DNA from 3 places in the Actinoallomurus sp. NPDC050550 genome. Region 1 is predicted to be linked to each of the others. Evidence: riboswitches for the same ligand, from Rfam matches in the RefSeq annotation. Region 1 holds a riboswitch; each other region holds the start of a gene.
What was found. Region 1 has a riboswitch for cyclic di-AMP ahead of AB0I04_RS36580 (CHAP domain-containing protein). Riboswitches for the same ligand answer to the same signal wherever they lie in the genome.
Positions count from the first base shown of each region.

Region 2: it holds a riboswitch for cyclic di-AMP, as region 1 does, so the genes downstream of both, AB0I04_RS38090 (CHAP domain-containing protein) here and AB0I04_RS36580 (CHAP domain-containing protein) in region 1, are expected to answer to the same signal.
Region 3: it holds a riboswitch for cyclic di-AMP, as region 1 does, so the genes downstream of both, AB0I04_RS17150 (NlpC/P60 family protein) here and AB0I04_RS36580 (CHAP domain-containing protein) in region 1, are expected to answer to the same signal.

Region 1 is NZ_JBFAJC010000035.1:103,934-111,323, forward strand. Features, by position in the region: gene AB0I04_RS36560 (nitrite/sulfite reductase) at 1-642, shown strand, start outside; gene AB0I04_RS36565 (Insertion element protein) at 639-815, shown strand; gene AB0I04_RS36570 (phosphoadenylyl-sulfate reductase) at 812-1,525, shown strand; gene AB0I04_RS36575 (sirohydrochlorin chelatase) at 1,507-2,268, shown strand; cyclic di-AMP (ydaO/yuaA leader) riboswitch at 2,837-2,980, shown strand; cyclic di-AMP (ydaO/yuaA leader) riboswitch at 3,086-3,227, shown strand; gene AB0I04_RS36580 (CHAP domain-containing protein) at 3,241-4,005, shown strand; gene AB0I04_RS36585 (hypothetical protein) at 4,157-4,759, shown strand; gene AB0I04_RS36590 (TetR/AcrR family transcriptional regulator) at 4,953-5,720, shown strand; gene AB0I04_RS36595 (acyl-CoA dehydrogenase family protein) at 5,707-7,314, shown strand; gene AB0I04_RS36600 (AAA family ATPase) at 7,358-7,390, opposite strand, start outside.
Region 2 is NZ_JBFAJC010000039.1:11,948-19,337, forward strand. Features, by position in the region: gene AB0I04_RS38075 (hypothetical protein) at 1-195, opposite strand, end outside; gene AB0I04_RS38080 (S4 domain-containing protein) at 306-689, shown strand; gene AB0I04_RS38085 (PQQ-binding-like beta-propeller repeat protein) at 860-2,251, opposite strand; gene AB0I04_RS38090 (CHAP domain-containing protein) at 2,469-3,173, opposite strand; cyclic di-AMP (ydaO/yuaA leader) riboswitch at 3,185-3,321, opposite strand; gene dhaL (dihydroxyacetone kinase subunit DhaL) at 3,402-4,082, opposite strand; gene AB0I04_RS38100 (LuxR C-terminal-related transcriptional regulator) at 4,611-6,878, shown strand; gene AB0I04_RS38105 (IclR family transcriptional regulator) at 6,971-7,390, opposite strand, start outside.
Region 3 is NZ_JBFAJC010000010.1:242,235-249,624, forward strand. Features, by position in the region: gene cpt (chloramphenicol phosphotransferase CPT) at 1-172, opposite strand, end outside; gene AB0I04_RS17140 (YchJ family metal-binding protein) at 366-704, shown strand; gene AB0I04_RS17145 (SgcJ/EcaC family oxidoreductase) at 785-1,198, opposite strand; cyclic di-AMP (ydaO/yuaA leader) riboswitch at 1,528-1,666, shown strand; gene AB0I04_RS17150 (NlpC/P60 family protein) at 1,729-2,691, shown strand; gene AB0I04_RS17155 (hypothetical protein) at 2,858-3,385, opposite strand; gene AB0I04_RS17160 (putative quinol monooxygenase) at 3,517-3,840, opposite strand; gene AB0I04_RS17165 (helix-turn-helix transcriptional regulator) at 3,988-4,821, shown strand; gene AB0I04_RS17170 (SDR family NAD(P)-dependent oxidoreductase) at 4,974-5,666, shown strand; gene AB0I04_RS17175 (hypothetical protein) at 5,788-6,033, opposite strand; gene AB0I04_RS17180 (hypothetical protein) at 6,078-7,070, shown strand; gene AB0I04_RS17185 (VOC family protein) at 7,119-7,390, opposite strand, start outside.

The sequences.
Region 1 (7,390 bases):
CAGCGCGACGGCCGCTACTACGTCGGCTTCGCGCCGAAGGTCGGCCGCGTCGACGGCGACCTGCTGCACGTCATCGCGGACCTGGCCGAGGAGTACGGCTCCGGCCGGGTGCGCACGACCACCGAGCAGAAGATGGTCATCCTGGACGTCCCGGAGGACCGGACCGAGGCGCTGGCCGCCGAGCTGGAGGCGCACGACCTGCGGGTCCACCCGTCGACGTTCCGCCGTCAGACGATGGCCTGCACCGGCATCGAGTTCTGCAAGCTCGCCATCGTCGAGACCAAGCAGCGCGGCATGGACCTGATCGAGGAGCTGGAGCAGCGCCTGCCGGACTTCGACGAGCCGCTGACGATCAACATCAACGGCTGCCCGAACTCCTGCGCGCGCATCCAGACCGCCGACATCGGCCTGAAGGGCCAGCTGGTCACCGACGCGAACGGCGCCCAGGTCGAGGGCTACCAGGTGCACCTGGGCGGCTCGATCGGCGGGGAGTTCGGCAAGAAGATCCGTGGACTGAAGACCACCGCGGAGGAGTTGCCCGACTACGTGGAGAGGGTGCTGCGCAGGTTCCAGGAGGGTAGGCACGACGGCGAGTCCTTCGCCGCGTGGGTGCAGCGTGCGGAGGAAGGTGACCTGAAGTGACCGAGCGAGCCGTCCCCTTCTACTGCCCCTACTGCGGAGACGAGGACCTGGAGCCGTACGAGAGCGACGGCGGCTGGCACTGCCGGGCCTGCACCCGGGCGTTCCGGCTGCGGTTCGTCGGCCTCGGTGCGCTCAGCACCACGGGTGCTCCCAGACGGGAGGGTTCGGAATGACGCTCCTGTACGAGCGCGCTCCTGCGGCGCTCGACCTGACCGACATCGTCGAATCGGCCGCCGACGCGCTGGAGGAGGCCTCCGCCGAAGAGATCATCCGCTGGGCGATCGCGACCTTCGGTGACCGGATCTGCGTCACGTCGTCCATGAAGGACGCGGTGCTGGTCGACATCGCCTCGAAGGTCCGCCCCGGCATCGACGTGCTGTTCGTCGACACCGGCTACCACTTCGCCGAGACGATCGGCACGCGGGACGCCGTCGAGGCCGTCTACCCGGTCAACGTGGTCAACGTCACCCCCTCCCGGACCGTCGCCGAGCAGGAGCGCGACCTCGGGCCCCGGCTGTACGGCCGGAACCCGGATCTGTGCTGCCACCTGCGCAAGGTCGAGCCGCTGAACCGCGCGCTCGAGCCGTACCTCGCGTGGATCACGGGCATCCGGCGCGAGGAGACCTCACACCGGCGCGGCTCGCGCGTGGTCGAGTGGAACGCCGCGCGCGGGAAGGTCAAGGTCAACCCCCTCGCCCGCTGGACCCAGGCCCAGCTCCACGACTACATCGAGGAGCACGGCATCCTGGTGAACCCGCTGCAGTACGACGGGTACCCGTCGATCGGTTGCGAGCCCTGCACCAAGCAGGTCGCGCCGGGCGAGGACCCACGCAGCGGACGCTGGGCCGGCACCGGAAAGACCGAATGCGGCATCAACCTCTGAGCACTCCGGCGATCCCCCTGGTCGCGGTCGCCCACGGGAGCCGGGATCCGCGTGCGGCGGCGACGATCGAGGAACTTCTCGATCTTGTTCGTCGTTCATCGGGGGTGCGGGTCGTGACCTCGTATCTCGACCACGCTCCCCCGGCCCCGGGGCAGGCGCTCGGTGGTCTCGTCGGCGAGGGGGCCGACGAGGCCGTCGTGCTCCCTCTGCTGCTCACCGCGGCGTATCACAGCAAGACCGATATCCCGGGGGCGCTTCGCGACGTCCGAAGCGCCCACCCCCGGCTGACTTTGCACTACGGGACGACGCTGGGCCCGCATCCGCTGATGACGAAGGCCCTGGAGCGGCGGCTCGCCGAGGTCGGCGTCCGCCCCGACCCGGACACCGCTCTGGTGCTCGCCGCCGCCGGTTCCAGCGATCCGGCGGCGAACGCGACGATCGGCCGGATGGCGCGAGCCTGGCGCGGCTGGCACTCCGTCGTCCCCGCGTACGCCTCCGCGGCCCGTCCCACCCCTGCCGAGGCCGTACGCATGCTGTACGACGCGGGCGCGCCGCGAGTCGCGATGGCGTCCTACTTCCTGGCCCCGGGCTACTTCGCGGACAAGGTCCGTGAGGAGTCCCTGGAGGCCGGGGCGGTGGCGGTCTCGCCCGTGCTGGGCGCCGCGCCGGAGGTGGCGGAGATCACGTCGCAGCGCTATCGCGAGATCCTGACGCGCGGCGAGCGCGTCGCGGCGGCCGGCTGACGCCTTCCCTGTGCTCCGGCGCGTCGCGGCGGCCGGCTGACGCCTTCCCTGTGCTCCGGCGCGTCGTGGCGGCCGGCTGACGCCTTCCCTGTGCTCCGGCGCGTCGTGGCGGCGGGCTGACGTCTTCTCGGTGCTCCGGCGCGTACGGCGAGCCTCCTGCCGAGGCTGTGGTCACCCATCGTGACGGGGTGCGGAATACTCTTCGCCGCCCGGCTGTTGCGACACCTGGACGATTCAGCACCTTTGCGGTCATTCATGATTGCTTAGACCGGAAACCAAAAGTGGATCATAAGGCGCGCCAGATCGATCTTTATGACGATCTTTGTGGTGTCGATCACGTGAGTAATATCCGACGGCCATGTTTGGCACGTCGGTATTTGTCTGATATGTTCCTCTAAGTCCGGCGACGCTCCCCATGCGCCGCCCGAACATCCGCCGGCACGGCCGGCCCACCAGCGCAGATGGCGCGGCGCGAAGACGCGTGCGAGGGCCTCCGTACAGAGCCGAGACGGTTCATATCCCAAAATCGCGCCACTCCCGCGAAGTACCCGTTGATCCATTTTCAGCGGGAGCGGCAACGTCGAGTCCGTGAAGATCACGGAGCCGGGGACCCATCAGAAGTCCCGGGGTGAATCGGCACATCCCCTGTGCCGTAGGGCGACTTCCACGTCCGAACCCGTCAGCTAACCCGGTAGGCGTACTGGAAGTAAGGAGCAGAACCTTGTCCGCGAGTCCGCCCTGATCTGAATACCGGCCGTCACCGCTACCCCTAGCCGATGACGGCAGACGTATCTCTTTGTTCGAGCCGCCCGCATGAGCGGGCGACCCGCTGAATCCGCACCTAGCGGAGCCGGGGACCCACCAGAAGTCCCGGGGTGAATCGGCACATCCCCTGTGCCGTAGGGCAGCTTCCACGCCCGAACCCGTCAGCTAACCCGGTAAGCGGCATGGAAGCCGAAGGAGTACCCCCCTGTGTCCCCTCGACACGCCAAACCCCGCTTTACCCTTGATCGTAAGACCGTCGCCGGCGTCATCGCCGGCACCGCCGCCGCCGGCGCGGCCGCGTTCACCGTGGCCTCCGCAGGACCGGCGCTGTCCGCACAGATCCCCGGTGCGTCCCGCCTCGCGGCCCACCATGTCGCCCAGATACCTAATCCCAGTATGGGTAAGGCGATCGCGGCCGGTTCCCTGGGCGACGCCCCGCACGTCAAGGTGCGCGCCCTCGCCGAGCCGAAGGCGCAGGTGCAGAAGAAGCTGCCCTCGGCCACGGACGTCCTGAAGCTCGCCGTCTCCCAGGTCGGCACGACCGAGAACGCAGCCGGCGGCACCAAGTTCAACCAGTGGTTCATGTCCTCGCCGTACGCCAAGGCAGGCGTCGCGCGCGACGGCGGGTCCATCAGCGACTACGCCAACGCCAACTGGTGCGACATGTTCGTCTCCTGGGCCGGCGCCGAAGCCGGCGTCAAGGGGATCGGTGGCGACGCGTTCACCCCGACCCACGCCAAGTGGTTCCAGCAGCAGGGCCGCTGGGGCAACGTTCCCAAGCCCGGGGCCGTCGTCTTCTTCTCCTGGAACGGCAGCGGTGTCGACGCCATCGACCACGTCGGCCTGGTCATCAAGGACAACCACGACGGCACCATCCAGACCGTCGAGGGCAACACGGACAACGCCGTGAAGGTCCGGACCCGGAACACCTCCGCTGTCGTGGGTTACGGCTACCCGGAGTACGCCCAGTAATCGCCCGTGCCGGCGCGTGCCGCGTCGCCGCCGAGCAACGCGGCACGCGCCGGTCTTCCCTTCCCGGGCGGTCCCACGAATCCCCCTGTCATCGCCCCGGGATGCCCCCATCCCTCATGCCCCCGTTCCCCATGCCCCCGAAAGGAATTCCATGATCAGGTTCTCGACGAAGGCCATTGCCACCGCGGCCGCCGGCGTCACCCTGGCCGGCGCCGGCGTGACCACCGCCCTCGCCTACGGAACCGCCTCGGAGTCGGCATCCTCGGCGCAGAGCGCCCCCGCGCCGTCCGCCGCGCAGGCGCCCAAGCAGGCGCCGCAGACCGAGCAGCGCGTCGCCACGGAGAACAAGGACCGGCTGTTCGTGAGCCTCAAGAAGGACGCCAAGAAGGAAAAGGCCGCCCTGCCCGGCGGCGTCTCGACCGCGACGTCCTTCTGGGACCCGTCGACGGCCTCCGGCAAGCCGATGTCGTTCCACACGCTCGCCAGCCCGTACTGGCCGCTCGGCACCAAGGTGAAGGTCACCTACAACGGTAAGAGCGAGATCGGCATCGTGGAGGACTTCGGCCCGGCCGAGTGGGCCGTCGCGCAGCACAACCCGCCGGCGCTCATCGACCTGTCGGAGAAGATGATGCAGCAGCTCACCGGCACCGCGTCGAACTCGATCACGATCAAGTTCCAGGTGCTGGAACTGGGCAACGGCGGCGTGTACCGCCACTCGGGCACCGGCTACGCCACGGCCACCGGCAAGGCGTAACCCACCCCCTCGACACCGGCACGGCGTCACCCGCTCCCCCCCTCGCCTGCCGGTCCCGGACGGCGTGGGATCCCCTCACCTGAGGTGATCCCGCGCCGTTCCGTCGTTCCCGACGGCCCTGCCCTACCGACGGCTCCGTCTTTCCCGACGGCCACCCTTGCAGGGAAGGAATGAACTGAGGTTCAATTCTTGCGTGCCTTACCGCCGTACGCCCCGTGTCGAGGCCCGGCTCAGCGCCTCTCGGGACCGCATCCGCGCCGCCGCGCTGGCGGTCGTCGCCGAGCGCGGCTACGCCGGCTGCTCGATCGCGGCCGTCGCCCGGCGAGCGGGGGTCGCGACCGGCAGCGTCTACCGCCACTTCCCGGCAAAGGCCGACCTGGTCGCGGAGGTCTTCCGGGTGGCCTCCCAGCGCGAGGTCGACGCGTTCGCGCGCGCCGCGTCGCTGGAGGGCTCGGCGGCGGAGGGCATCGCGGCGGTGATCGAGACGTTCGCGGGCCGGGCCCTGCGGGCCCCGCGGATGGCGTACGCGCTCCTCGCCGAGCCGGCGGATCCCGCCGTCGACGCCGAGCGCCTGGTCTTCCGCCGGGCGTACGCCGCCGTCCTCGCCGGGCTCATCGGCCGCGGCATCGCCGCCGGCGAGCTCCCCGAGCAGAACGTCGAGGTCAGCGCCGCGGCGCTCGTCGGGGCCATCGGCGAGGCTCTCGTCGGCCCCCTCGCGGTCGGCGCCGGCCGCTCCGCCGAGCCGCCTGCGGTCGGCGACGCGGACGCACGGACGCATGCCGCCCGCCGCGCGGACGCGCAGACGCATGCCGACGGCCGCACCGACGCGCAGGCGCGTGCCGACGGCCTCGCCAAGGCGCAGGCACGTGCGGTCGGCGACGCGGACGCGCAGGCCGGCTTGATGGCTCATCTCATCACCTTCGCCCAGCGCAGCATCGGAGCGGTCGATGACGACACATGAGGTCTTCAACCAGGTCCCCCCGCTCGTCGGCCATGATGTGGCCGACGACCCCGCCCTCCTGGACGGGCTCTTCCGCGAAGGCGGCGGCTGGGCGGCCGAGGCCGTCCACGAGCTCGGCCGACTGGGAGGCACGGAGCAGGCGCGCGAGTGGGGCCGGCTCGCCAACGAGCACCCGCCGGTGCTGCGTACCCACGACCGGTACGGCCATCGCGTCGACGAGGTCGAGTTCCACCCCGCCTGGCACGAGCTCATGCGCGTCGCGGTGGGCCACGGCCTGCACGCCCGGGCGTGGACCGAACGATCCGGGGCGCACGTCGCCCGCGCCGCGAAGTTCTACGTCTGGCGAGTGGACGCGGGGCACGGCTGCCCCATCTCGATGACCTACGCCGCCGTACCGGCGCTGCGCCACGCGCCCGAGCTGGCCCGGCAGTACGAACCGCTGCTGACGTCCGGCACGTACGACTTCGGCCTGCGGCCGCCGCTGGAGAAGCAGGGCATCCTCGCCGGCATGTCGATGACGGAGAAGCAGGGCGGCTCCGATGTGAGGGCCAACACGACGCGTGCCGTGCCCCGGCCCGACGGCACGTACCTGCTGACCGGCCACAAGTGGTTCACCAGCGCGCCGATGTGCGACGTGTTCCTCGTCCTCGCGCAGGCGCCGGAGGGCCTCACCTGCTTCCTGCTGCCCCGGGTGCTGCCCGACGGCACGCGCAACGGTCTTCGCCTGCAACGGCTCAAGGACAAACTGGGCAACCGGTCGAACGCATCCGCCGAGGTGGAGTACGAGGACGCGGTCGCCTGGCGCGTCGGCGACGAGGGGCGCGGCGTCCGCACGATCATCGAGATGGTCAACATGACCCGGCTCGACTGCGTCATCAGCGCGGCCGCCGGAATGCGCGAGGAACTCATCCAGGCGACCCACCACGCCGCGCACCGTCAGGTGTTCGGCCGGTACCTCATCGACCAGCCGCTGATGCGCAACGTCCTCACGGACCTCGCGGTCGAGTCGGAGGCCGCGACCGTCCTCATGCTCCGCCTGGCCGGGGCCACCGACCGCGGCGAGACCGCGTTCAAGCGGCTCGGCCTCGCCGTCGGCAAATACTGGGTCTGCAAGCGGTGGCCCGCCCACGCCGCTGAGGCGCTCGAGTGCCTCGGTGGCAACGGCTACGTCGAGGAGTCCGGCATGCCGCGGCTGTTCCGCGAGTCGCCGCTCAACTCGATCTGGGAGGGTTCCGGGAACGTCGCGACCCTCGACGTGCTGCGGGCGATGGTCAAGGAGCCGGAGACGGTGGAGGCGTTCTTCACCGAGATCGGCCTGGCCTCGGGCGCCGACGCGCGGCTGGACGCCGCCGTCGCCGAGGTCAAGGACTCGCTCACCGACGTGGCGACGATCGAGCTGCGCGCCCGGCGGGTCGTCGAGCGCCTCGCCCTGGTGCTGCAGGGCTCCCTGCTGGTCCGGCACGGCCACCCGGCCGTCGCCGACGCCTTCTGCGCCTCCCGCCTCAGCGGCGACTGGGGCCGCGCCTTCGGCACCCTCCCGCCCGGATCCGACTTCACCGCCATCATCGAACGAGCCGTTCCGAAACTGGGATAGCCCTGCCGCGGGTCAAAGCCAAAACCCCGCCGACGACCTTCTTTCAGACGGTCCCGCTGAGGGATTCGGCGGCGGC
Region 2 (7,390 bases), on a different contig from region 1:
GTGTGCCATCGCGCCCACCGATCCCACCACCCGATCGACCGCCGCGTGGCCGATCCGGCCACCGGCCGTGATGGCCCCGGCCAGCCGGGTCGGTTCCTTGACGGACGCGACCGTCCGGATCGGACCGCCCGCGACCAGGTCGACGACGCTCAGATGGGCAGCATTGGACCCGACGTCCAAAATGGCGGTGCGCATGTCCGCCTGACTACCCGGGTCGACGGCAAGTAATGCATGATGCCCGGTTAGCGCGGTGTCGAAACGACCGTTTCGGCACCGCTCCCGCCGACCCGGGTAGGGTCTGTCCCATGGCGGCGGATCAGGAGACCGTACGGGTCGATGTGTGGATCTGGTCGGTACGGCTGGTGAAGACCCGCTCGCTGGCCACGGCCGCCTGCCGGGCCGGGCATGTCCGGGTCAACGACGAGCGCGTCAAGCCGGCCGCCGCCGTACGGCCCGGTGACCGCGTGCGTGTCCGCCTCGCCGGACGGGAGCGGATCGTCGAGGTGCGGCGCGTCGTACGCAAGCGGGTCGGCGCTCCCGTCGCCGTCGAGTGTTACACCGACCACAGCCCGCCGCCGCCCCCGCGTGCGGCCCTGCTTCCGATCGCACGGCGCGAGCGCGGTGCGGGGCGGCCCACCAAGCGCGACAGGCGGGAGATCGAGCGGCTCCTCGGCCGCCGCCGGGGCTGAACACGCCCGCCGACCGGCGCCGGCGCACCCCGTCGGCTCGCGTGAGTGCCCGGGGCGGCCCGTCGGGCGCGGATAGCGCATCGGCCCGCGTCAGCGGACCCTGATGGCGAGTCGGCTCACGTCGGTTCACACGGCCGGCGCCGGCCCACGCCGCTTGGCCGTCGCCCGTGTCAGCGGACGCCGACGGCGGTGACCCCCTGCATCGTGGGGACGAGGACGAGCGACCCGGCGAGGGTCGGGGAGGCGAAGCGGGTCACCGTGCCGACGCGCCGGGAGGCGATGGAGCTCCCGTCGGACTGGGACAGGGCGTGCAGCACGCCTGCTTCGGTGTCGAGGGTCCATACCGCGCCGCCGCCGACGACCGGCGATCCCTTGACGGCGGCTCGCGCGGTCCAGACCCGGCGCAGGTCGCCGCCGGAGGAGACGTCGACGCGCTGCAGGCCGTTCTCACAGGGCAGGAACGCCGAGGACCCGGACCGGGCCATCCCGCCGAAGGAGACGCAGCCGGGCAGGGAGGCGTGCTGGCCGCCGATTCCCCCGAGGTCGCGCGCGTCGAGCAGGTAGATGTCGCCCGTCTTGCCGGCGATGAGCACCCGCTCTCCCGGGAGCAGGAGGGGGCCCGTCGAGCCGAGATCCTGGTCCTCGCTGTTCTCCTCGCCCCAGCTCTTCGGCGCGAAGTACGACAAGCGGCGGGACAGGTCGGGTGACAGCCGCAGCACCGAGTCGCTGCCGTCGTAGGGCCCGCCGACGCTCGCGCCGTTCCCCACGGCGACGTAGACGTCGCCGGACGCGCCGATGGCCGGGCCGGACGGCGCCCAGGTGCCGCCCATCCGGCTGGTCGGAACGGCGTACGAGGCGACCGGTCCGTGGCCGTCGGTCTGGTACGCGGCGACGTAGCCGACGTAGTTCCCGCAGTCGCCGTCGAGCCCGCCGAACGGCACGTACACCCGGCCGCCGGCGACCGCGAGGGCGCCGCGCTGCTGTTCCGCCTTACTTTCGCGGCCGGCCGCGACGTCGAGGCCGCGGGTGAACCGCACGCGGCCGTCGGCGGTGTTCAGCGCCACCAGGGTGTGGCGCCCGCCGGTCGTCTCGGCCGCGACGAACACCGTGCGCGTCGCGGCGTCGTACGCCGGCGTCCCCGTGATGCCGAGCGGGTCGATGTTCCCGCAGGGCAGCGCCGACTGCGGCACGGGCGTGCCCAGGTGCCGCTTCCAGACCTGCCGCCCCGTCGCCAGGTCGAGCGCGTAGACGGTGTCGTTCTCCGTGCCGACGTACGCCGTGCCGCCGACGACGACCGGCTGCCCGTACACCGCTCCGTCGAGCCGCGCCGTCCAGGCGTCCGCGAGCGTACGCGGGGCGGGGAATCCGGCGGCGTACCCGGCACGGTCGTTCGACCCGTGGTACGTCGGCCAGGACACCGCCGTACGCGCCGGCGCCGACGCGCTCGTGGCGGCGCCGCTCGGCGCGGGTGAACGGGGGTCCGCTCTCGACCCGTCGCCGGAGCCGCATGCCGTGGCGGCGGTGAGGACGATGAGTGCGACGCCGTACGCGACCCTGCCCATGGCCCCATTCTCACCACAGCCGGCCGTCCCGCGCAGGGTGCTCGGCAATCGCACCGCGGATACCGCGCATCCCGAGCGCGATCGCGGCGCCCGCCGCGGCCCCGGCGGCCACGTCGCCGGGATGGCGCGCCGGTGTAGATCCGCGAGTACGCGACCACCGCCGCCGGGAACGCGACCGGAACACCCACGCGCCATGGCGCCGCGCCCCCGTAGGGAGCTATCGGAGGTAGTCCGGGTAGCCGTACCCGACGACCTCGGAGACGGGGCGGATGCGAATCTTGACGGCCTTGTCGGTGTTGCCCTCGATGGTCTCGATCGTCCCGTCGTGATCGTCCTTGACCACGAGACCGACGTGTTCGATGCCGCCGACGGTTTTGTCGCCCGAGAAGGAGAAGAAGACGACGGCGCCGGGCCTCGGGACGGCGCCCCACCGGCCCCGCTGCTGGAACCACTGGGCGTGGGTGTGCGTGAACGCGTCGACTCCGATGCCCGGCGCGCCGGCCCGCGCGCCGACCCAGGAGACGAACATGTCGCACCAACTGGCGTCGGCGTAGTCGCTGATCTTCCCGCCGTACCGCTGGGCGCCCGTCTGGGCGGCCGAGGTGGACATGAACCACTGGTTGAACTTGGTGCCCCCGGCGGCGTCCGCCGTCGTGCCGACCTGCGAGAGCGCGACCTTCAGCACGTCGGCGGCGGAGGCCGTCTCGGGGTGACCCTTCAGCACGATCATGCGCCTGAGCACGGTGTCCAGGTCCGGGACCGGATCGTGGTCGGCCACCGTGGAGACGGGGACGCGGAAGTGCGGGGCCGCACTCACGGAGAGCTCGGTGGCCACGGCGGCACCGACGATGGTGATACCGGCGATCGCGGCCTTGAGCGCCGCGTGCTTCAGCCCGGACGGAGGGGGATGTCGAGCGGACACAGGGGTACTCCTTCGGCTTCCATGCCGCTTACCGGGTTAGCTGACGGGTTCGGGCGTGGAAGCTGCCCTACGGCACGATGTGCCGATTCACCCCGATGATGCGGTGGGTCCCCGGCTCCGCGACCTGCGGATTCAGCGGACGCTCGCTCGTGCGAGCGGTTCGTACAACAGCGTAAATCACGTCCGGCACAGCGGTGGCGGGAGCGGTGACCGCCCAGGGGGCGAGCGTCAGGGTGCCACCGCCTCGGCGAGCGCGCGGAAGATGAGCGCGGTGGAGGTGGCGCCGGGGTCCTGGTGGCCTTGGCTGCGGGGCCCGAGGTAGGACGCACGGCCCTTGCGGGCGATCATTGGGATGGTGGCGCGCATGCCCTCTTCCGCGGCGTCCGCGGCGGCGGAGGCGGACGCGCCGAGGGCGGCTCCGCCGCGCACGGCCTTCTCGAACGCCTCCACAGCCGGACCGAAGGCATCGATCATGGTCTTGTCCCCGGGGCGAGCGGCACCCAGTTTCTGAACCGCCTCCAGACCGGCCCGCAGTGCTCCGAGCAATTGTTCGGCGGTCACGCTCGGTTCGGTGAGCTGCTTGCCGATGGCGCGGAACGCCATCCCGTACAGCGGGCCCGCCGCACCGCCGACGCTCGACGACAACGCGGTACCGGTTTTAGTGAGAATTTCCCCTACCGTGCTGAATTCTTTGCCATTGAGCGTGCTTCGCACGACGGAGAAGCCGCGTTGCATGTTGACGCCATGATCGGCGTCGCCGATGGCCGCGTCCAGCCGGGTGAGATAGTCGGCATCGCGGTATATCGCCGCGGTGATCCCCTGCACCCACGCCAAGGTCGTCTCGATGTCCATTTCGCTGTCCAGGGCGGTGAGTCTGGTGACATCGTTACCGACCAGGCTAAGGGTCATGGCAACGGGATGGCCGGGTGGCCACCGAGGATAGTGGCCGCCGAAGCGGCGGCCCGCTGTGGACCATGACGTTCGTCGACCCGGTGATCAGAAGCCGGTTCATGGATGCTGAACCGAGTTCGGAGCCCCGAAGCCGACCGGCGTGTCGGCGTCTCGGACGGTGACCTCCCCGTAAGAGCATCGGAGAGCAGCGGTCCGGCATCTGTCTCGCATGCTGAGAGCGGATGAAATCCGCAGGCCGTTCGCTATTGATGAACCGAATTCAGAGTTCTAGATTGATGTTCATTACAACCAGCCGACCGTCCCCACCCCCGATGTCCGGCGGGGCGGTCGAGCCGCTGCAAAGATCGGCAGCGGATGATCTCCTGCTTCCCGCAACGACGCACAGGCGGCAGGCCGGCGGCCATTTCATCGGTGGCGATCGGGCATATGTCCTGGCCGGCCAGAGGAGATCGGACGATCTGCCGACGTGGAGAAGAAATGCGTACAGCCGTAACGGGCCGACCGGTGGGGAACCTGCCGACGGAGATGACGAGTTTCATCGGCCGCGAGCGCGAACTCGCCGAGGTGAAGCAGCTGCTGGGCGCCGGCCGTCTGGTGACGTTGACCGGCGTCGGCGGCGTGGGCAAGACCCGCTTGGCGTTGAGCGTCGCGACTGATGCCCGGCGAGCGTTCCCCGACGGGGTGTGGCTCGTCGACCTGGTCGCGTCGGAGACACCGAAGTCGCCCGTACGGATGGTCGCGGAGACTCTCGGCCTCCGGAACGTCGAGGACTCGGCCGGGTTGGCGCGGCATCTCGCCGGAAAACGGATGCTGCTGGTGCTGGACAACTGCGAGCACCTGATCGACGAGTGCGCGGTTCTGGTCGGGGATCTCCTGTGCCTGACGACCGATGTGCGGATCCTGGCGACCAGCCGGCAGCTCCTCCGCGCCAACGGGGAGCATGTCCTGGAAGTGCCGTCGCTTCCCGTGCCGGAGACCGATGAGGCGTCGGCGGACACGGTGCTGCGGTACGCGGCGGTGCGCCTGTTCAGCGAGCGGGCGTCGGCGGTCGTGCCGGAGTTCGCCGTCTCCGACGCCAATGCCGCGGCGGTGACGAGGCTCTGTCATCGGCTGGACGGCCTCCCGCTCGCGATCGAGTTCGCGGCGCTGCGGACGCGGATGCTGTCGGTGGAGCAGATCGTCGATCGGCTGGATCAGCTCTTCCGGCTCCTCCGCAGCGACTCTCCGGTCGCGAGTCCGCGCCAGAAGACGTTGCACGGGCTGATCGATTGGAGCTACGACCTGTGCTCGGCCGAGGAACGGACGCTATGGGCCCGGCTGTCGGTCTTCTCCGGCGCATGCGATCTGGAGACGGCGGAACAGATATGCGACGACGGCATCCTCACCGACGCCGTCCTGGAGGCGGTGGCCGGCCTGGTGGAGAAGTCGATCCTCGGCAGGGAGGCCGACGGCTCCCGGACGCGGTACCGGCTGCTGACGGCACTGCGCCGGTACGGGCAGGACCGGCTGGTCGAGTCGGGTGAGGAGCAGGCCGTACGGCGGCGGCACCGCGAGTGGTACCGGGACCTCGCCGAGCAGGCCGGAGCCGAGTGGTTCGGCCCTCATCAGGTCGAATGGCTCGACCGGATGACCGGCGAAGAGGCCGAGTGGGCCGCGGTGCTGGAGTCCTGCCTGAACGAGCCGGGTGAGGAGCGGACCAGCCTGGAGATGGCCGCCGCGTTGTGGAGCCATCCACTGTCATTCTCCTCTCTGGGCGAGGGCCACCGCCTGCTGCAGCGGGCCCTCGCCGCAGATCCCTCTCCCAGCGCCGCACGGGCCAGGGCGTTGTGGGCCGACGCCTGGCTGTGCCTGCGGCGCGGCGACCTCCCGGCAGCGACGCCGCTGCTGAAAGAGTGCCGCGAGCTGGCCGAGCGGCTCGACGACCAGGCGCAGCTGGCCGGCGTGGTCCAGCTGACCGGTCTGGCGGCGGTGCTGAAGGAGGACTACCCGCGCGCCTGCGCGCTCCTGAGCCGGGCGCTGGCCTACTACCGCGCCACGGGCGACCACGGCCGTTCGTGGACCACGCTGCTGCACCTGGCCACGGCCGCCGTCTTCATGGGCGACGCCCGGGCCACCGCTCTATGCCGTGAATGCGAGGAGATGTGCGAGTCGGCCGGTGCCCGATGGTCCCGCCGGGACGCGCAATGGATCAGCGGTCTGGACCTGTGGCGACGCGGTGACGCCCGGGCCGCGACCGGCGTGATCCGCCAGGCCCTGCGTACGCCGCGTGTCCCCGCGGAGCGCCTGGGCCTCGCGCACTGCGTCGAAGCGCTGAGCTGGATCGCCGCCGATCAAGATCGGCATGAATACGCGGCCGAGCTGCTGGGTGCCGCGGACGCCCTCTGGCGATCGGCCGGGGCATCGCTGCCGGGACTCGGACCGGTGGCGCGTGCGCACACCGACTGCGAGATCGGCCTCAGGCGAGCACTCGGCCAGGACGCGTTCGCCGCGGCACACGCGCGCGGCGGACGGCTCACCCCCGAGCAGGCGATCGCCCGAGCCCGGGATGAAGAGCCCACCGAGCCCGAAACGGCGGACCAGGCTCGAACGGGCGTCGCCGGCGCCCTCACCCGCCGGGAACGCGAGATCGCGGAGCTCGTCGCGCGAGGCTTCAGCAACAAGGACATCGCCAGCACCCTCGTCATCGCCCCGCGCACCGCCGAAGGCCATGTCGGACGCATCCTGAACAAGATGGGTTTCACCTCCCGAACCCAGGTCGCCGCCGTGTGGGCCGCGGAATACGGCATCGGCTGACCTCACCGGACGTCCACCGGGAGGCCAGAAGGCGATTCACCATTGACGAACGCCGTTCACCGGCGTCCAGGCCTGGCACCGTACGACAAAGGTCAGCCGGCACGCCGGGTATGGCCGCGGGTGGCTCCGAGCTCCCGAGAGAGATTGCGCCCCGTCTCTCGCACCGCGACCGCGATCTCCTCCCGCCGGGACTCGGACAGCAGCCGTTCGACCGGCCCGACCACGCCGATGGCGCCCGCGACATCGCCGGAGCGGACGTACACCGGTGCCGCGACACCGGCGTCGCCCAGGGCGGACTCCTGATCCTCGATCGTGTACCCGACGCTCCGCGCGACCGCCAACTGCTCGGCGAGAGCCTCAGGGTCGCTCACACTAGCGCCGGTCAGCACGCCCAGCTCACCGCCCAGGAGCTCCGTCTCCGTGGCCTCGGGCCCGAACGCCACGATCGCCTTGCCCAGCGCGCACGTGTTCCAGGGGATCGTGGCCCCGACCTCCAGGATCTGGACCGCTCC
Region 3 (7,390 bases), on a different contig from region 1:
CGGCGAACTCGATCCCGGCCTCCGATGTCCGCATGGACGCGGGCATCGCCTCGACCAGCGTGTCGACGCTGACGGCGAGCCACGGATCCGGCAGTACCGCCTGCAGGCACCTGGCGATCCCGGACTTGCCCGAGCTGGATCCACCGTTCAGCACGATCACCTGAGTCGTCACCGCGCCACAGTAGAGGCACTGCCTGCGACCTGTTTCGGCAGGGCCGCCCAACCGCTACGACAGGCGAGCGGCCGCAGCGATGGTCTCGCGGCGACACAATGAGAACATGAGCCAGTCCGATCCGGGTGCACGATGCTTCTGCGGGCTGCCCGCACCGTACGACGACTGTTGTGGACGTTTTCACCGCGGAGACATGAAGGCCCCGACAGCGGAGCGGCTCATGCGCTCGCGGTTCAGCGCCTTCTGCGTGGATGACGAGGGCTACCTCCTGCGTACGTGGCATCCGTCGACGCGGCCACCGCACATCGACTTCGACGAGTCCCTGCGCTGGCAACGCCTCGAAGTCCTCCGAACCGCCGGCGGAAGCTACCTCGACGCCGAGGGAACCGTCCTCTTCCGCGCCCACTACGTCCAGCGGAACCGCCCCGGGCTGATGGAAGAACACAGCCGCTTCGTCCTCGAGGACGGCGCCTGGTCGTACCTCGGCCCTCTCCCCTCCCTGCCACGGACCGCGCCCGCCCGCGGACGATAGGACGTCCGTGCCGGAGTACGGGGCGGCCTTCGTTCCCGGCCTCGCATCGTGCAGGCGGCCGACCCGCGAGTGTGTGGTCGTCAGGCGCTGTAGGTGCGCTTGGCGCGACGGCTCATCTCGGTGTTCTGGAACGCGACGCACTCCCATCGCCCGTCGCGGCGACGCAGGGTGTACGTCTGGAACTTGTCGTAGTCGATCTTGTTGCCTTTGCCGATGCCGCCGACCGTGGTCACCACGGCGGTGTCGGTGTCCACAGTGCGCACGTCGATGGGTCTGACGATCATCCGCGTGCCCTTCCGCCACTTCGTGAACACCTCGTGGTGGGTCTGGCCGACGGCGGCCCTGCCGAACATGGCGTCGCCGAGGAAGATCACGTACGAGGCGTCTTCGGCGAACTGCCGAGCGTAGGCATCGGCGTCACCGGCGTCCCATGCCTGCCGGATGCGCTCCAAGAATTCCTCAACGGTGTCGCTGCCGGTCGTCTCCGTGATCATCTCCGCTTCGATCAGGGCCCTGTCCGGGCAGTCGGGGGTGACACGCCGGGGCGATCGAGACGCTTGAATCCGCGCTGTCGCCGACGGGCCTGCATCCTCGCCACTTCGCCATTCTCAAAGGGTTGAGAGACGGGGAAGCCCAGTCGCAGCAGCAACTCGCTCAGAAGGTAATCACCCGCTGTAGGGACATGCGCACCGACACGGCGCCATGACGTGCACTCAGTAACGGACGGCGCACACTGCGTACCATAAATCACGTTTCGGTGGTTTTATCCACATTGATGCCCTACGCTCCGTAGGACTCGACTGTCCCATGCTTCACACAAGAGCACGACCGTCAGCCGAATCCCTGCAGTGCGGGGAACCGGGGACCCAGGTAACTGGGGTGAATCCGCAGCGCCCAGCGCTCGGTAGGGCATCTCCCGCCCGAACCCGACAGCTAACCCGGTAGGCGTGAGGAGAGGAGTTCGTACGTGACATTTTCATATTCTCGGCTCACAAGTTCTGGCTGGCTGAGGGGCATTACGGCCTTGACGGCGAGCGCCGCCCTTCTTCTTCCCGCAAGCAGCGCGTACGCGGCTACCAAGCCGTCACCGACCGCAGCAAAGAATAAGCTGGACAAGCTAAACAGCCAGGTAGACAAGATCGCCAATCAGTACGACAAGGCCAAGACACAGCTGGATGCGGCGAAGAAGCGGCTTTCAGTGATCAACAATCAGATCGCCACCGAAAAGCCCAACTATCAGAACCTGCGCGTCCGGGTGGCGCAGATGGTCGTCGCCGCCTACAAGAACGGCAGTCTTAGCAATACCGCCGTCATCGCTTCCAGGGACCCCGAAGCGAGCCTGCAAAATATGTCGGCCTTCACCGAACTTTCCAACAGCCGAAGCCAAGAGATGACCGCATTGCTGGCATCGACCCAGCGCCTCCAGCGTGATCAGGAAGAAGCCAAGGCAGCGCTGCAGACGGTCACCACGACCACGTCTACGCTTAAGAAGCAGAAAGCCGCCGCCGAAAAAGCGATCGCCAAGCAGAAAGCACTGGTCGCCAAGTCCACCAGCTCCAGCTCAAGCACCAACAGCTCAAGCGGCAACAGCAGTAGTAAGAGCAGCGGTAGCAGCCCCTCCAGCTCCGCATCCGGCTCGGCCGGCACGGCGGTGAATTATGCCATGGCTCAGCTGGGTAAACCCTATGTCTTCGGCGGTACGGGCCCGTCGGGCTATGACTGCTCCGGGCTGACGATGATGGCCTGGCGCGCGGCCGGCGTCAGCCTTCCCCGCGTCGTCCCCGACCAATACAGCGCCATCCGCCACGTCGCCAAGTCCGATCTGCAGCCCGGTGACCTGGTCTTCTTCGACGGCCTTGGCCACGAAGGCATTTACGTCGGTGGCGGCAGATTCATTCATGCCCCGCACACGGGCACCGTCGTACAGTACGCCAGCATGTCCAACAGCTACTGGACCGCGAACTACGTCGGCGCCGGCCGCCCGTAATCAAAGGGCCCGTCGCCCAGCGTGATCGCTGGACCGCGGGGAAAGCGTCGTACATCCTGGACCGGATCGACGCCTTCCCCGACCGGCTGCGACAACCTCGTCGCCGCCCTGCTGCCGCACAACCGTCCGCGTACATTTCGTGCGCATTGGGATCGGCACGCGGTCGCTAGAGGAATGCGGAGAGCAGGAGGGCCATCCCCAGGCCCAGGATGCTGACCAGCGTCTGGGTGGTGGTGTGGATTTTCGTGGCCTTGCCCATGTCCATCCCGAAGGACTCCTTGACCAGCCAGAATCCCTCGTGGTTGACGTAGTTGAGGCCGATCGAGCCCGCGCCGATGGCGATGACGACCAGCGAGGTGTGCCAACTGTCGGACGCGGTCACCAGTGGCGCGACGATGCCGGTCGAGGAGACGATCCCTACCGTCGCCGATCCGGTGGAGGCGGAGAGCAGCAGTGCGAGCAGCCACCCCAGCAGCACGACGCTGATGTGCGCTCCGCCGGCGGCCGAGGCGATGGCGTGGCTGATGCCCGTGTCCTCCAGAACTTGGTTGAAGGCGCCGCCCCCGCCGATGATCAGCAGGATGCCGACCACGGCCTTGAGGCTCTCCGTGACGGACTGCCGCACCGCTTCCCCTGACCTGCCTTGGGCCAGTCCCAATGCGAACAGCGCGACGGTCTCCCGACCGTGATGCAAGCGATCACCGCTGCCGCTCCGCACGCCGAGGTCTACTTGCTGCGCAGTCCCCGTATGGTCCGGCGCTTTGTCGCGCAACTCCGGCGGACGGCCGCCTAGCCCCGATCAGGCTCGCCGTGCTCCGGGTCGGCCTATCGTGCCGGGCGGAACGGCTGCAGGAAGCGGATCCCGTCCTCGATGCTGCCGTCCATCAGTTCCAGCAGTTGGGGCACCAGGTCCTGCATGCGGGGTGCCTGCAGGTGGCCTTCGAGGGCCTCGCGGCTCTCCCAGCGCTCGAAGATGACGAACGCGCCCGGTTGTCCCTCGACCTGGTGAGCCTCGTAGTCGATGTTGCCCGCGTCGTAGCGCGATGCGGTGACGGCGGCTGTCATGAACGCCTTCATCGCGGCTTCCTTCCCGGATTTGGCCCGAGCTTCCCACAGCACGGTGACGTAGTGGTTCGACGTGGTGGTCATGCTTTGCTCCTCCTGGCTCCGAACAGCATCGTTGTGCGCCGTTCACGACTCCACACTGAGCCCCGAGGAGCGTCGGCGGGAGCTACGGGACTTCGTGGTACAGCGCGTACCACCCAGCGGGGCGGGGTGTGCGGGAAAATGGTGTTCATGGATCAACTCGGTGCCGTGCTGCGGGCGTGGCGGGACCGGCTGGACCCCGCGACGGTGGGCTTCGCACACGGCTCACCCCGTCGGGTCCCCGGTCTGCGACGCGCGGAGCTGGCGACGCTGGCCGGCATCTCGGTCGAGTACGTGGTCCGGCTGGAGCAGGGACGGGTGGCGACACCCTCGGCGCAGGTCTGCTCGGCCCTGGCTCGCGCCCTGCACCTGTCCAACGACGAGCACGCTCACCTTCTGCGCATGGCCGGTCACGCAGCGGATCCGATCCGGGTTCCACGAATGATCCCAGGGAGCCTGTACCGGATCGTGGACCAGCTCGCCGGCAACCCGCTGGCGATCTACGACGCCACCTGGCAGTTGCTGCACTGGAATCCGCTGTTCGCGGCCACGTTCGGCGATCCCACGGTGCGCGGTGTGGGAGACCGCAACGTCCTGGTCTGGCAGTTCCTGGGTGAGCTGCCCCGGGTCCGGCAGACGGCGGCCGAGCGGGCGGCGTTCGAGGAGTCCCTCGTCGCCGACCTGCGCGCGACGACGAGCCGGTACCCCGACGATCCCGACCTCGCGGCGTTGGTATCGAGGCTGAACCTCAGCCCACGGTTCTGCGAGTTGTGGAGCCGCCGAGCGGTGGGCGGTCACCAGAGTGCGCACAAACTCGTCCAGCACCCGGATGTCGGACACATCGCCATGAACTCCGACATCCTCAACACCCAGGACACGAACCTCCGCCTCGTGGTGTACACGCCGCAGCCAGGCACCGACGCCCGCAGCAAACTCGAATTCCTTGCGGCGATTGGGGTCCAGAGGATGTCTCCTCAGGGATGAAGGCCCGCGTTCTGCCTCGTCCGGTGGACCAGGCTGCTGGGTGGTACGCGCGGTACCAGGAAGTGCCGTAGCTCCCGCCAACCCTCCCGGGGACCCAGCATGGAGTGCGTGAACAGCGCACGGCCGTGCTGTTCGGACCAGGAGGAGCCAGCATGACCACCACATTCATCACCGGGGCCAACAAGTCCCTCGGTTTTGAAACCGCTCGTCGCCTCGTCGAGGCGGGGCACACCGTCCTCCTCGGTGCCCGCCACCGTGAGCGCGGTCGGGCCGCGGCCGAGTCGCTCGGCGCCCGGTTCGTTCAGATCGACGTGACCGACGATGCCTCGGTCCAGGCCGCGGCCGCGGATGTCGCCGCGCATGAGGGAACGATCGACGTCCTGGTCAACAACGCCGGCGTCCTCGGCAAGGTCGGCCCCGTCGAGGAGTACACCGCGACCGACGTGAGCGCCGTGCTCGACGTGAACGTCGTCGGGATCGTGCGCGTCACGCACGCCTTCCTCCCGCTGCTGCGCAAATCGCCGAACCCCGTCATCGTCAACGTGTCCAGCGGGATGGGCTCCTTCAGCGTGACCCAGGACCCGGCGCGGATCGAGTCGCAGTATGCCCTGCCCCTCTACTGCGCCTCGAAGGCCGCGGTCACGATGCTCACGACGCAGTACGCCAAGGAACTGAAGGACGTGAAGGTCAACGCCGCAGACCCCGGGCAGACCGCGACCGACTTCACCGGCGGCCTCGGACACAGCGTCGCCGACGGCGCAGCGTCCATCGTGACCCTCGCGACAATCGGCCCGGACGGGCCGACGGGACAGTTCATCGACCGATCCGGGAACCTCCCGTGGTGAACCTGCCCAGAGCTCAGGGTCGGTCGACCCGCCGCCCTGCGCTTACCTCATGCTCGTAATCTCTATGCTCAGTGATCACGAAGGACGCCGACGCCTCAAGTGATCCATTTGCCGGTCGGTCTTAAGCGTGATGTGCATCGCTGGGCACCGCACAGCCGGGCAGATGCTCCAGCAAGACCCGCCTGGGCTCCGCCGCGAGGACCGTCGGAACCAGACCCGGATCCACGCGCGCGTACGCGGCGATGACGGCCGCCTCATCGGCGGCGAAGTGCGGCGTGGCCTTCAACCAAACCGGGCCCTGCCGGGTGGGCAGGCGCAACACGGCGGCCAGGTTCCATGTCCTGCGCTGCTCCGCCGGCCCGCTCATCGGACGATCCATGGAGGCCACTGACCGCCGTATACTACGCGGCCGTGGCAGAGATCGTGTTGCTCGGCGAGGTGACCTGTCCGTCGGGCGAGTTGGTGCTGATGGACGGCGGCTACCTCGGGCTATGGTCCGGCGACCGCATACCGGACGACATGCGGCAGCCTCACGTCGTGCCGGCCGTCGACTTCGAGGTGGTCGGGCGCGATGCGGACGCCGCGGCGCGGTCGTTCGACCGGCAGTCCGGCCGCACCCTCTACGACATCCCACAGCATGCCGTCGCAGAGTTCACCTCGCTCTTCGATGACCACTGCCGTGAGCGCGGCCACCAGGCGTCGCTGCGCTCCTTTCCACGGCAGGTCCCGCACCGTGACCGCGTCCGGCGAGCGATCGCCGGAAACGACCCGGACTTTCTGATCAGCGGCGTGCCGGTCATCGCCATCGGAGGCCTGCCGACCGACCGTCCGCTGCCCGTCACCGCGACACCGCACAGCGACTGGGGTTGGACGCACATCCGCATCGTGGTCAGTGACGAACCAGTCGTCGGTACCTGCTCGCTGGGCAAGATCGGCGTCGACTGCGCCCGGTTCGTGTTCGGAGACGCGGACGCGTTGAACGCATGGATACACGACGACACGATCGACGGCCTCGCGGACGTCGTGTTCTGGGGCAGGCACGAGACCGAGATCGCGGCCGAGTTCGGTGCCACCCGTACCGGCACGCCCGGCGAGGATCACTACGGCTGGCTCAACCTGCCGGTCCGCGAAGCGTACGCGAAGGCAGTCGCGTTGAACGATCGTCGGGAGACAGCGTCGGACCGTAAGTTCGCCTTCGATTTCCGTCCACACTCACATCACTGGCGGGTGATGGCCGATGTTCGCGCGTCCGAGCATGAGGCCGCCGCGATAGACGTCGGCGGTGCCCGCATCATGTTCGCGATGACATCCGTGGGCGACGGGTTCTTCCCGGTCCACGTCGAACTCGATGCGGCGGGTGCCCCGGTCGCCATCGAGGTAACGATCCGCGGCGCCGAGGATTGACCGTGGTCTGATCACCGGTCGACTCGCGAAGGTGCCACGTTCGGCCACTCAGTCGAGACAGAACTCGTTGCCCTCGATGTCCTGCATCAGGAGGCACGACTCGTTGTAGTCATCGGCACGCAGTAGTCGCACGCGCACCGCGCCGAGCGCGACCAGGCGTGCGCATTCGGCCTCAAGTGCGGCCACGCGCTCTTCACCCACGAGCCCGGTGCCCACCCGCACGTCAAGATGCACCCGATTCTTCACGACCTTGCCTTCGGGAACGCGCTGGAAGAACAGTCGCGGGCCCACACCTGAGGGATCCGTGCATGCGAACGCTG